3 regions of the Paenibacillus sp. KN14-4R genome follow, and region 1 is predicted to be linked to each of the others. Evidence: a T-box and tRNA genes for the amino acid it is inferred to sense, from the RefSeq annotation. Region 1 holds a T-box; the other regions hold tRNA genes.
The links. The T-box of region 1 lies ahead of argS (arginine--tRNA ligase). A T-box ahead of a tRNA ligase gene usually reads a tRNA of that ligase, here a tRNA-Arg.
Positions count from the first base shown of each region.

Region 2: it encodes a tRNA-Arg, which carries the amino acid that the T-box ahead of argS (arginine--tRNA ligase) is inferred to sense. The anticodon was not compared.
Region 3: it encodes a tRNA-Arg, which carries the amino acid that the T-box ahead of argS (arginine--tRNA ligase) is inferred to sense. The anticodon was not compared.

Region 1 is NZ_CP197466.1:3,951,176-3,955,905, forward strand. Features, by position in the region: gene ACSBOP_RS19505 (hypothetical protein) at 1-183, opposite strand, end outside; gene argS (arginine--tRNA ligase) at 261-1,958, opposite strand; T-box leader at 2,009-2,236, opposite strand; gene ACSBOP_RS19515 (M1 family metallopeptidase) at 2,359-4,347, shown strand; gene ACSBOP_RS19520 (hypothetical protein) at 4,410-4,730, shown strand, end outside.
Region 2 is NZ_CP197466.1:3,824,138-3,828,867, reverse strand. Features, by position in the region: gene ACSBOP_RS18845 (gluconeogenesis factor YvcK family protein) at 1-854, shown strand, start outside; gene whiA (DNA-binding protein WhiA) at 860-1,792, shown strand; gene ACSBOP_RS18835 (HPr family phosphocarrier protein) at 1,925-2,194, shown strand; gene clpP (ATP-dependent Clp endopeptidase proteolytic subunit ClpP) at 2,265-2,849, opposite strand; tRNA gene ACSBOP_RS18825 (tRNA-Arg) at 3,042-3,113, opposite strand; gene ACSBOP_RS18820 (sugar-binding transcriptional regulator) at 3,336-4,361, shown strand; gene gap (type I glyceraldehyde-3-phosphate dehydrogenase) at 4,452-4,730, shown strand, end outside.
Region 3 is NZ_CP197466.1:42,884-47,613, forward strand. Features, by position in the region: gene ACSBOP_RS00230 (S-layer homology domain-containing protein) at 1-875, shown strand, start outside; tRNA gene ACSBOP_RS00235 (tRNA-Arg) at 954-1,030, opposite strand; gene ACSBOP_RS00240 (LacI family DNA-binding transcriptional regulator) at 1,204-2,178, shown strand; gene rbsK (ribokinase) at 2,192-3,076, shown strand; gene rihC (ribonucleoside hydrolase RihC) at 3,151-4,071, shown strand; gene dcuC (C4-dicarboxylate transporter DcuC) at 4,103-4,730, shown strand, end outside.

The sequences.
Region 1 (4,730 bases):
TATGGTAGTCGTCCTACAATACCACTCTGGTAGAGATGATTTCTGATCAGAATCTATTTCCTCTTCCATTGCGTTCTCATACGTCCAATACCCCTGCTTTTTCCAACGTAACAGCTTTCCCCCATGCTCCTGCGCATGTTCCAATGCATCTAGCTGATTATGCGATAAATCCATGTTCTTCATAACGCAACCCTCCTACTTTACTTCATTAAATCATAGGATTCTAAACATAATCTGAACCAAGCATTGGAACGTGCTCCTTATATCTGCTTAGGCGTTTGCAATCCTAGCAACTGAAGGCCTTTTGCGATTATGCGGCTCGCCGCTTCGACTAAAGCAAGCTTGGCATGCTTTTCATCGATGTTATCTACGAGCATTCTTTCCTGATGATAGAACCGATTGAACAGCTGCCCAACAACAAGAATATATTTTGCTAAAATCGACGGTTCTTGCTGCTTAGCGCTCATTTCAAGAATGCCTGGGAACTGCGTTAAAGCTTTGAGAAGCTGCCAAGCCGAGTCTGAGGTTATAAACTCCCCTTTTACATGATCCTGAACGAGTGGCTCGCTTTGCGCATATCCTTTGTTCAAAACGCTTTGCGTTCTTGCATAGGTGTACTGCATATAAGGACCTGTCTCTCCGTCAAAACTTAGCGCATCTTCCATCGAAAAATTAATTTCGTTCATCCGATGATTCTTCAGGTCGTTAAATATAATGGCGCCAACTCCGATTGCCTCTGCTACTTTCGCCTTTCCTTCATCTGTCAGTGATGCGCTTTTCGCTTCGATAATTGACCGAGCTTGACCTACCGCTTCATCCAACACTTCCTCCAGCATCACGATTCGTCCTCTGCGAGTGGACATCTTCTTCCCTTCAAATTTCATGAGACCAAACGGAACATGCACACATTCATCCGCCCACTCGTAGCCCATTTTCTTAAGCACATGAAAGACTTGACGAAAATGAAGCGACTGCTCTCCCCCTACCACATACAGCATCTTCTCACCTTGCATCTGTTCATGCCGATAAATCGCTGTCGCTAGATCCCTTGTTGCATAAATGGAGGCCCCGTCTGATTTCACAATCATACAAGGTGGCAGCCCCTCTTCATCCAGCCGCACAACAAGCGCCCCATCACTTTCTTCAAGCAATTTCTTTTCTTTGAGTTCATCCACCACAGCTTGCATTTTATCGTTATAAAAACTTTCGCCAAGTACGTAATCAAACTGCACATTTAGACGCTCATACATCCGATTAAACTCCGTTAAGCTTTCCTTCACAAAACCCTGCCACAGGGCCGTCGCTTCCTCGTCCTTCGACTCCAGCTTATGAAACCAAGCCCGTGCTTCATCTTCCAGCTCTGGATGTGCCTCTACCTCTTCATGAAATTGTACGTATAACCGCAAGTACTCCTGAATCGGATTTTCCTTCACAGCATCAAGATTAACCCACTTGAAATAGGCAACAAGCAGCTTACCGAACTGGGTCCCCCAATCTCCGATATGATTCACATTCATAACCTTATAGCCTACTGCCTTATATATTTGATACAGTGCATTGCCGATCATCGTCGACCGTAAATGTCCGATTCCAATTGGTTTTGCAATGTTAGGCGCTGACATATCAATAATTACGTGCTTACCTTGCCCTATATTAGACCGACCGAACGTCGGCTCTAGAATGGTGGATAACCACTGTCCAGCTGCAACCTGCCGATCAAACACTACATTTAAATAAGGACCTGCTGCAAAGCATGACATTCCTTCAATCTGAATCGTCTGCGCTAGTTCCCCCGCGATCATGGCAGGACTTTTCTTCCATTGTTTAGCCAATTGAAAACACGGCAGTGCCACATCCCCAAGCTCGGGGTTTGGCGGTACTTCCAAGAGTCTCCGGATCTCCTCCTCAGGTAGCGAAATATATGCCGCAAGTGCCTTTGCTGTCTGTGTAAGTATCATTTTGATTGCCTCCTTTTTCTTTATCAAAAAATACAAAAAACCCCGCCTCGTAAAGAGACGGGGATTGATCCCGTGGTGCCACTCTTATGACTTGATGATGCCAGAACATGCGCGTCAAGCCACTCGGAACAGATAACGGCGTAAACCGGACAAACCTTACACGAAGTTCGGCCTGTCATCTCACGGGTCCTCTTCACAACATGCTTCCGTACCGGCTCTCACTTTCCCGGCTCGCTGATCCTTCTACAATGTGCTACTTTCCCGATCTCAGATGATTGAACAATGATTTCTAAGCATTATATCGAATCCTACATCAATTATCAAACCTAAATTTTTGTAGAAATATTATGGGACTTGCCAACATATACATGCTGTAGATGCTTGTAAGGCGGGTGAAGAAATGAAAAATCGTATGTATAATCGTTGGTTGCAATGGTTTCTGCTTATTGTTGTCGCAGGTTCAACTGTATATGTGGCTTCGAAGCTGTTCCTGCCCCAAAATGAGCCTGCTTTATCCCGAATAGAGGCTCGTGTTGAGCCTTTACCTATCAATCCCATTCCCAATCCCACACCCAAGACCGAACAAGCCCTCAGCAATCGGGTCGTGGAGTACCACATGAATGTGGAACTGCTTCCCGATACAAAAGAGCTTCGTGGACAGCAAGCCATTACGTGGATAAATCCAGGGATGAAGCCTGTCGATCATTTGTACATGCACTTGTATCCAAATGCTTTTGCATCCAAAAAGACGACCTTCATGCGCGAATCAGGTGGTCAACTCCGTGGTGATAAAGCGCTGGAAGATAGTGTTGGCTCCATGAAATTGAATAAGCTGCAAACACAAAATGGACAGGACTTAACAGGCCGTATGTGGTTCGTGCAGCCCGATGACGGCAATACAGACGATCATACTCTACTCAAAATTTCTTTGCCACAAGCGGTTAATCCAGGTGAGAGTATTACGCTTAAAACCGACTTTACGGTCAAAATGCCATTTGCCTTTGCCCGCATGGGCTATGTCGATGATTTCTACATGGCTGGTCAATGGTTTCCGAAACTTGCCGTATATGAAACAGAAGGCACCCGCGACCGTGCTGAAGAAGGTTGGAACTTGCACCAGTATCATGGCAATTCCGAGTTCTATGCAGATTTTGGTATTTATAATGTTAAAATCAAAGTTCCCGCAAGCTATGTTGTAGCCGCAACAGGTTTTCCTATTAAATCTTCACAGGAAGATCCGGCATCCAAGACCAGATCTTATGATTTTTATTCCGATGATGTGCATGATTTCGCTTGGGCAGCTTCGCCCCGATTTCGTTATTATGAGGAGACTTTGGCAACTAAGAATATTCCCGGATTAAAAATAAAACTGTACCTCGATCCCGCACATGAGGCGCTGAAAAGCCGCTATTTTGCCGCTGCCAAAAAAGCACTCACTCGTTATAGTGAATGGTACGGTACCTATCCATACGATACACTTTCAATCGTCATTCCACCTCCTGGCGGAAATGGCGCAGGTGGGATGGAATATCCGACGCTTGTGACTGGATGGGGAGCCGCCGATAAGTCGCCAGGCTTCGAACTTGAACGCGTCATCGTACATGAGATTGGACACCAATTCTTCTATGGAATGGTTGCATCCAATGAGTTCGAAGAAGCTTGGCTCGATGAAGGCTTTACTTCCTATGCTGAAGATGCGCTTATGCAAAGCGAATACGGCGTATCGACTAATCTTCCTGTAGAAGCCAGTTACGTCACCTCCCCAGCAGCTCTTAAGAAAAATGCATGGGAATACCATGGGCATAGCCAATATGCAGATAATGTCTATACACGTGCGAAGTTAGTACTCAAAGAAATTGAAAGTCGTGTTGGCTCTGATACGATGAGTACCATCATGCGCACATACTTTGAACGTTGGCGGTTCAAGCACCCAACCACACATGATTTTCAAAATGTCGTAGAAGAAGTAACCAAACAATCTTGGGAATCTTTCTTCAATCAGTTTATTTATGGGGCCCTGATGGTGGATTACTCTGTCGATGATATTCAGACAAAACGAGTAACCCAGAATGGTAAATTATTATATGACAATTCTGTCCTTATACGTAAACGTGGCGGAACTGCTGCCAACGTGCCGATACGCTTCCATTTTGCAGATGGAAGAACCGTGGATCGCGTATGGGATGGTGCTGAATCACAAGCTCAGTTTAAATTACAACACACTTCACCGCTAGATTGGGTCACGGTCGATCCGAGATTTACGATCGTGCTGGAGAATAAACATATTAACAATTACTTAAAGACAAGCGTAGACTCCAAATGGCAAACACGTTGGAATCTTGGCATCACGCAATTCCTTGATACACTCTTCTCTTGGATCGCTTGGTAACCAGGGCAGATACGTTTCTTAAGGTGATACGACTCTATCAACGAAAAACTTGGAGGGAATTTATGCTAAGGTATATGAAGGATGGTCTCATTTCAACGTGGAAGCAGCCGTTTGTCGTCATCACCTTGTTCTTGTATCAGCTTGTATGGGGAATTATTCTGTATAAACTAGTATATTCCATCATCGTTCCGATTCTGCACCGATATCCCGATGCAGAACAGGGCATCTTCGCACGAAATTTATTTTATGCGGAAGGTCAATTTCAAATATTCAAAACTGACCTGCCACAATCTTATTTATGGACCATTGGCACACTCCTCATCGCCCGTATGGTACTCCATCCCATCATAAACGCAGGCGTGTATTATTCCCTTGTAAATAAG
Region 2 (4,730 bases), 130 kb from region 1:
ACGGGGGAAGTTCAGGCGTATTGCGGTCAGAATTAGGTATGCCTCCTCCGGGTGATATTCGAAATGTGCTCACAGCTCTTGCTGATGTAGAGCCACTGCTTTCGCTGATGCTGCAATATCGTTTTCGTGAGGGAACGGGTCTTGCGGGTCATTCGCTCGGCAATTTAATATTAGCTGCTATGAAAGATATTACCGGGGATTTTGTAACGGGCATTAAAGAAATGTCTCGTGTGTTTGCTGTTCGCGGACGTGTGCTGCCAACGGCGAATCAGGCGATTATTCTCAAGGCAGAAATGGAAGATGGATCCTTTGTAGTGGGTGAGTCCAAAATTCCAGAAGCGCGTAGTCGGATTAAACGTGTCTTTCTTGAACCATCTGATGTGCAGCCTTTACCGGAGGCACTTCAAGCGATTCGAGAGGCAGATGCGATATTGTGCGGGCCTGGTTCTCTATACACAAGTATATTGCCAAATTTACTCGTTCCGCATGTAGCTGAAGAAATTTTAAAGTCGAATGCGGTCAAAATGTTCATTTGCAACGTGATGACACAGCCAGGTGAAACCGATAATTACTCGGTCAGCGATCATCTTGCTGCAGTTCATGCGCATGTGGGGCATCATCTATTTGATTATGTGATCGTGAATAATGGTGAGATTCCTGCACAAGTGCAAGATAAGTATGCTGAAAAAGGAGCAAAAGCGGTTCATCTCGACTTAGAGGAAGTAAAAAAACGGGGCTATGAAGTGATTGCCGATCGGCTTGTCATGTTCCGTACTTATCTGCGTCATGATGCTGCTAAGCTCAGTGATCATATTTATCACATTGTGGAAAGCTGGATGTTAAGAAAGAGGTGAGAAGGATGTCCTTTGCGGCTCAAACGAAAAAAGAGCTAACGCTCATCGAGAGTGATGCTTGCTGCGAGAAAGCAGAGCTTTCAGCGCTTATTCGTATGAATGGTTCTGTGCAGATCACGAATCAAAAAATTATTCTTGATATTTCTACAGAAAATGCCGCGATTGCTCGTAGAATTTACTCACTTTTAAAGAAGTTGTATGGTTTGCATACTGAATTACTTGTCCGTAAAAAGATGCGACTAAAGAAAAACAATGTCTATATCGTTCGTGTTCCTAATGGCGTTCAGGAATTATTGAAGGAGTTGTACATTGTATCAGAAGGGTTTCTTTTTACAGATGGGATTGATAATAGTATTATTCGTGGGAATTGCTGCAAACGCTCATACTTACGAGGTGCGTTCTTAGCGGGTGGGTCTGTTAATAATCCAGAAGGGTCATCCTATCATTTGGAGATTTCCTCCATGTATGAAGAACATTGTGGCGAATTAACAGATTTAGCGAATAAGTTTGATCTCAATGCACGATTTATCGAACGGAAAAAAGGGTTTGTGCTTTATATCAAAGAAGGCGAGAAAATTATTGAATTTCTCTCGATAATAGGCGCACACCAAGCGCTCTTGCGATTTGAAGATGTGCGGATTATGAAGGATATGCGTAACTCTGTGAACCGAATTGTAAATTGTGAAACAGCGAATTTGAATAAAACGATAGGCGCAGCAGTGCGCCAAATCGATAACATACGGCTCATTGATAAAGAACTTGGTTTAGATACTTTGCCTGAAAAGCTGCGTGAAGTTGCAGAGGTTCGCTTACAAAACCCCGATATTAATCTCAAAGAGGTAGGGGACTTGCTCAAAGGTCAAGTAAGTAAGTCAGGTGTCAATCATCGTCTGCGTAAGCTGGATGAGCTTGCTGATCGAATTCGTGGGATTAAATAAGGCTGTTCGTATATTTATGTAGTGTAATTGTTGATGAAATGGTATACTAATGTTAAATGAGTGCGTTTTCTTTTGGTTACAATGGTAAAATTTGTATAATAAATTTGTAGAGAAAAAGGGGGAATTGGTTCGATGTCAAGACGCCCAGTCGTTGTGAAATTAAAGACCGGTCTTCATGCAAGACCTGCCGCATTATTCGTTCAGGAAGCGAATAAGTTCTCATCTGAAATTTTTGTTGAGAAGGATGAGAAGAAAGTGAATGCCAAAAGTATCATGGGTATCATGAGTTTGGCAATTTCCACTGGAACTGAAGTTACGATCTCCGCTGAAGGTTCTGATGCTGATCAAGCTGTAACAGCTCTTGCTACTTTAGTAAGCAAAGAGGAACTGGATAATCAATAAGAGGAATCAACAATAAAGCCGCTGAGGAATCAGCGGCTTTTTTATGTTTTTTATGGGGTTGTGGAGCGGATTACAATTTCTCGATTACTTTATCGATTAAACCGTATTCCATCGCTTCAGCTGCCGTCATAAAGTAGTCACGGTCTGTGTCGCGATCAACTTTTTCGATAGGTTGTCCAGAGCGTTCTGCTAAAATGCCATTCAGCTTTTCGCGTAATTTAATGATACGATTCGCACGAATTTGAATATCTGAAGCTTGACCCTCAGCACCACCAAGTGGTTGGTGAATCATGACTTCTGCATTCGGAAGTGCAAAACGTTTACCCTTCGCACCAGCAGCAAGCAAGAAAGCACCCATGGAAGCAGCCATCCCTACGCAAATCGTAGATACATCAGGCTTAATGTACTGCATGGTATCAAATATCGCCATCCCGGAAGTGATGGAACCACCAGGGGAGTTAATGTATAGCGAGATGTCTTTATCCGGATCTTGTGCTGCCAAGAACAACATCTGTGCAATGATGGAGTTTGCGACTTGATCATTGACTTGTGATCCTAGAAAAATAATACGATCTTTCAGCAGACGTGAGTAAATGTCATACGAACGTTCGCCTCTTGCATCTGGCTCAACTACCATTGGAATAAAACCACTCATAATCTTGACCTCCTTAAATTAGCAGAGCGTGCGTTACGCGCGGCTTCATTAATATTATACTGTTTCTGTTATCATACCTGAAATTATACTAAAGGTCAACAAAGGTCAAACAACATCAGGGTAATGATATATAATTCGATATCCATTAAAAAAGCTCCTTCTAAATGAAGGAGCTTGGTTCTTGTAAATATACGCGCCCGCGAGGGATCGAACCTCGATCTCAGGCTCCGGAGGCCTACGTCATATCCATTGGACCACGGGCGCAAATTATAAGTGACAGCAAGAGTAATTATAGGATAACGTACAGAAAAAATCAAGGGTGCAGAATAAAATCGAGGATCTTTTGAAAGCCTATAACCATATGTGGTAAAAAAGCGTCATACGACAGTTGCTTCCTCTCTCATTATTAGGTATAATAGGAAACGTAGTCAGGTGGGACTTAAAATGAACCCATGGGACATAAAATGTCCTGGTGGCAGGTGTAGAATGAGAGAAATCCTTGAAATTCAAAGGCAGCTCATGCCGGATTTTCTAGAAGTAATGAAAAAAAGGTACACCGTGCTGCACCATATTATGGTCTCAGGTGTAATTGGCCGAAGAACGCTTGCGATGTCATTAGATATGACAGAGCGAATCCTGCGCAGTGAAATTGATTTCTTAAAGGCTCATGGCCTAATTGAAATCGAAGTAAGCGGGATGAGCGTATCAGAAGTCGGACGACAGCTATTACAGGATATAGAGCCGATGATTAAAGAAGTGTTCGGTTTAACCGATCTGGAAGAGCAAATCCGCTCCGCCTTTAATCTGAAACAAGTTGTGATCGTTGCAGGAGATGCAGATACATCCTCTTTTACGAAAAGAGAACTGGGTCTTGCTGGAGCCACTGTGCTTCGCAAAAATGTAACGAACGACGATATTATTGCTGTAACAGGCGGTTCAACTATGGCGCGCATTGCAAGTCAGCTTGTTACCTCAGCTCCACTGAAAGGATCTTGGTTCGTGCCTGCAAGAGGCGGACTTGGTGAAAGTGTGGAGATGCAAGCGAACACGATTGCTTCTGAGATGGCGAAGAAAACAGGAGGGCAGTATCGACTGCTCCACGTACCTGATGATCTTGGCGAAGAAGCGTATCAATCGCTCATGCAAGAGGCAAACATTAAGGAGATCATTGACTTTGTCCGTAAGTGCCGTATCGTTGTTCACGGAATCGGGGATGCTATGATAATGGCAAAACGAAGAAAAGTGGACGATGAAACAACTGCGAAATTGCAAAATGCCGGTGCACTAGCTGAAGCGTTCGGATACTATTTTGACAAAGTGGGTACGGTTGTACATAAGATGCCGACACTTGGATTACAGCTAGAAGACATTCAGCGGACTGAAATTGTCATCGGTGTTGCCGGTGGGAAGAGTAAGGGAGAAGCGATTGCTTCTGTGCTTCGATTCGGTCACGAGGACATTCTTGTAACGGATGAAGCAGCCGCACATGAAATCATGAAGTATATCTCTTAATCTTAACTTGTTAGTTACTTATTTTGTCATCTTGATGTACTTTACCGTGCATCTTGAAATATATTGCATTTATCTAGGAGGACGATCTTCATGGTAAAAATCGGTATTAATGGTTTTGGACGTATTGGACGTAACGTATTCCGCGCATCTCTTACAAACACTGAAGTTGAAGTTGTTGCAATCAACGACTTGACTGACGTAAAAACTCTTGCGCACTTGCTTAAATATGACACAACTCACGGCGTTCTAGATGCAACTGTAGAAGCTGGCGAAGGCGAAATCAAAGTTAACGGCAAATCCATCAAAGTATTTGCTGAGCGTAACCCTGAAGCATTGCCTTGGGCTGAAGTTGGCGCTGAAATCGTTGTT
Region 3 (4,730 bases), 480 kb from region 1:
ACAATTTCGACAATTATACAAATCTAATACTCAATATAGTGCTGCAGCCTGAAATCAGTACAAGTCCGGAAGTTGTTGCTCATTCTTTACCCGTGAGAATGTACGTGAAGAATGGGGAGAAGCAAATTGAGGTGAACTGGTTAACATCGCAGGTTATTTTGCCTAAGGGATCTACATCCGATGTAATTGTGGTTAAGAAAAATGCTGATACTGGTGAGTGGGCTTATGAACCAGCTACGACTATGATGAAAGACGGCCAACTTATTGTAGAATTCAAACATCACTCTAATGATATGCTATATGTTCTGAATTATAGTAAGACTTTTGATGATGTAAAAGGACACTGGGCAGAGAAGGATGTATCATGGTTAGCATCTAGATTTATAGTAAAAGGGAATTATGAAGGGTTATATAAACCACAAGATCCTATTTCACGAGCAGAAGTCACTTCATTGTTAATGCGCATTCTGGGATCAGAGTCTGGTCTTCCGCAAGCGGAGAGTATATTTAAGGATGTTGATTCTCAAAAATGGTATTCAAAAGATATTAATCAAGCATTCAAGTTAGGTTTAATTAATGGTTTGAATGCTGATCAGTTTGCACCGAATGATTCTATTACAAGAGAGCAGCTTGCAGTCATGCTGAGCAAAGTCATTGAAAAACATAGTTCTGGTAAAAATAAATTCGATATTGATTTGTTAATAAGTTTTAGTGACAAGGATCAGCTTTCTGATTGGGCAATCAGCGCTATGAAATTGCTTGTTAATGAAAAGATCATGCAAGGTAACGAAGATAAAAAACTTGCACCTAAAGATCATGTGACACGAGCAGAGGTTGCCGTGTTACTAAAAAAAATGATAGAGTATTTGAAATAAATAATAATAAAAATAAAGCCGATGGATGAGCGATCCGTCGGCTTTTTTATAGTTGAAAAAGGGATGTTGTATCCTTTATGGCGCGCCCGATACGATTCGAACGTACGACCTGCAGTTTAGGAAACTGTCGCTCTATCCTGCTGAGCTACGGGCGCGCGGTACAAGGGATATTATAGCATGTCGATGCATGAATAGGGAAGTTGATCCAAAGACCGTGTAAGAAAAAATGATAGCGCTAACAAATAATCAAGGATAGGTTATTGACTATCAGATAAATAAAGCGTATATTGATTGTGTAACCGGTTACCTAAATGAGTGGAGTGAGTGTATGGCTTCGATTAAAGACGTGGCACAGCGTGCAGGCGTATCTGTTGCTACGGTATCAAGGGTTTTGAATGATAAGGGCTATGTTGGGCATAACACAAGGGAAAAAGTTGAACAAGCGATCAGTTCGCTCAACTATAAGCCCAATGAAGTAGCAAGAAGCCTGTTTAAGAAACAGTCGAGTACGGTCGGTCTGATCGTGCCGTCCATTATGAACCCCTTTTTCACCGAGTTAGCAAGAGCAGTCGAAGACACCGCTTCCAAGTTGGGTTACAATGTCATCTTGTGTAATTCCGATGGCAATAGTGAAAAGGAACAAGGCTATTTGGATGTACTGCAACAAAATTATGTGAATGGCATTATTATCTCTTCCAACACGCTAACGGCTGAACAAGTTGAATCGCTTAACATTCCAATTGTCAGCATTGACCGTGAAATTAGCAGCGGCTTACCTACAATTGTAGTGGAGAACAAGCGGGGAGCGGCAGTGGCTACACGTTTTTTGCAGAAAAAAGGGTGTAAGCGGATTGCCCACATTAGAGGTACAGTTGGGGTAGTGAATGCAGAAGAGCGATTCGAAGGTTATAAGGAAGTTGTTTCTTCTGAGCCATGGTATCAAGAGAGCTACATTGTAAATGGCAATTATGATATGCAAACCTCAATCCAAGCGACATTAGCGCTATTGGAGCGTCATCCAGAAATTGATGGTATCTTTGCTGCCAATGACATTATGGCAATTGGTGCGATTAAAGTCGCGCATCAGCTTGGATTAAAGATTCCTGAACAGCTTTCGATTGTTGGATTTGATGGAATTGCTTTAACGAATGTGATGACCCCTGAATTAACGACCATTGTACAGCCTATCTATGAACTTGGTGAAAAAGCAACAACCATGCTTGTTGGGCTAATGAGACAGCAGCCAGTGGAAGAAACCTATTATAGATTAGATGTGGAACTAGTAGAGAAAAATTCAACCTAAGGAGTATACGGGTATGGAGCAGAAACCTAAGGTTACAATTGTAGGAAGCATTAACATGGATTTGGTTACGATTACTTCTCAGCTGCCTAAAGTAGGCGAGACACTCTTCGGTGATCAGTTCCAGATGAATCCGGGTGGGAAAGGCGCGAATCAAGCAGTAGCTGCGGCTAGACTTGGTGCTCACGTGCAGCTCATCGGTTGTGTAGGATCAGACAATTTCGGTAAGGAACTATTGGCGCATCTTCAAAATGAAGGTGTTGATGTGAGCAATGTGGAACCGGTTACAGGTTCGACTGCTACCGCATCGATTACGGTATCAGGTGGAGACAACAGCATCATTGTAGTGCCTGCTGCGAATCATAGCGTTACAGCTGCATTTGTTGAATCGAAACGCGAAGTGATTGCAAATAGCGATATCGTCATCCTTCAATTGGAGATTCCGTTGGAAGCGGTAGAGAAGGCAGTAGAAATTGCGAAAGAGAATAATATCACGGTAATACTTAATCCGGCGCCAATTCAAGAGCTTTCGGCAGAGCTTATTAGCAAAATCGATTACGTAACTCCAAATGAGCATGAACAGGTGCTGCTGAAACAAAATCATAATGAAAAAGAGCTAATAGGAAAGCTGATTGTGACGAAGGGGAGTCAAGGGGTATCGATCATCGAGGCGGGACAAGAAATTCATGTTCCTGCTTATAAAATTGATGCAATTGACACGACCGGAGCTGGCGATGCCTTTAATGGTGGGTTAGCTTATGCGCTAGTAAAAGGATTTCCTTTAAGAGAGGCTTGCAAATATGGCAATGCTGTTGCTGCACTGTCTACGACTAAGCTTGGGGCACAATCCGGCATGCCTACTGCTGAAGAAGTAGCAACATTTATGAATAGTCGGGAGTAGTCAGCTTTGCTGATCTGCTCAATGTATCAAAATTGTAATCGCTTACTTTTTTAATTTTAAGGAGGATTCTTATTATGACTACAAGACCAATCATTATTGACACAGATCCAGGAATTGATGATGCAGTTGCACTTGCAATCGCTTTATACAGTGAACAACTAGATGTGCGCTTAATTACGACAGTTGCTGGCAATGTTAGTCTTGAAAAGGTAACGAAGAATGCCCTACGTTTACTTGAATTTTTCGGAAAAGATGTACCTGTTGCATTGGGTGCGGCAAGACCACTTATTAAAGCGCCTATTGATGCAAGCGATATTCACGGATCGACAGGCATGGACGGTTTTGATTTTAAGGAACCCACACAAGATCGTGTGCTCAAGGAACATGCAGTAAATGCGATGTATCGTGTCATTATGGCAAGTGAGCAGCCCACAACGCTTGTACCTATTGGCCCGCTAACGAACATTGCCTTGTTATTAACGATGTATCCAGATGTAAAAGAAAAAATTGACGAGATCGTGTTAATGGGCGGTTCTACAACCCGTGGGAACATGGGCGTCATGTCCGAGTTTAATATTGCTGCCGATCCAGAAGCAGCGAAGATTGTTTTCCAAAGCAACTTGCCTGTTGTCATGGTTGGACTCGATGTGGGTTGGAAAGCACTTGTGTACCCAGAAGATAGTGAGCAGCTTAAAGGCATGAATCAGACAGGCGGAATGATCTATCAGCTGTTCCAAAAATATAGAGGCGGCAGCATGAAAACGGGACTAAAAATGTACGATAGCTGTGCAATTGCCTACTTGCTGAAGCCGGAGATGTTCCAGGTTGTAGAAACATTTGTCGATGTGGAGTTGAACGGCTCTATGACAGCTGGATGTACAGTGGTGGACCTCAGAGGATACTTGAAGCAGCCAAGTAACGCTAAAGTATGCGTGGATATCGATCCCGATATGTTCAAGCAATGGTTTATGGAAAGTTTAGGTAAATGCAATTAAATGACACCCAAATTAGGGAGGAAGTCAAATCATGGATTCTAACTTCGTAATGTATGCCTCTGCTATTATTGCAGTACTCATTGTAATTTACATGCTAATTAAAAAAATGGACATTAAGATTACGCTGTTTCTAATGGGTATTATTCTCATATTCATCAGTATGGGAATGGGGAAAGAAATTGCGATCAAAAAGTTTGTATCAACGGGTTCTTTATGGCTAGATCCGCTGCAAGTAATCGTCGCGCAGTTTAAAGATACATTCTCTGCTGCAGGCTTTATCGTTCTCATCTTGGGTGGATATACCGCCTATATGTCCTCCATTGGTGCAAATGATGTAACTGTAAATGCATTAACAAAACCCATTTCTAAGATTAAATCGGTATACATCCTTGTGCCGCTCGTTTTCTTGCTAGGAAATGCGTTGTCGCTCGTTGTTCCAAGTGCTTCAAACTTAGCCATTATTTTGCTGGCGACTTTGTATCCGATCTTAAGAAAAGCAGGCATGACAGCTTTAACGGCAGGGGCAGTTATTGCAACTTCAGCTACAATCGTACCTACGCCACTAGGCAGTGACAATGTTGCTATTGCGGAAGAGCTGGCGAAACACTCGTCATTTGCGGGTCTGAGTGTAACAGACTATGTATTTAATTATCATGCTC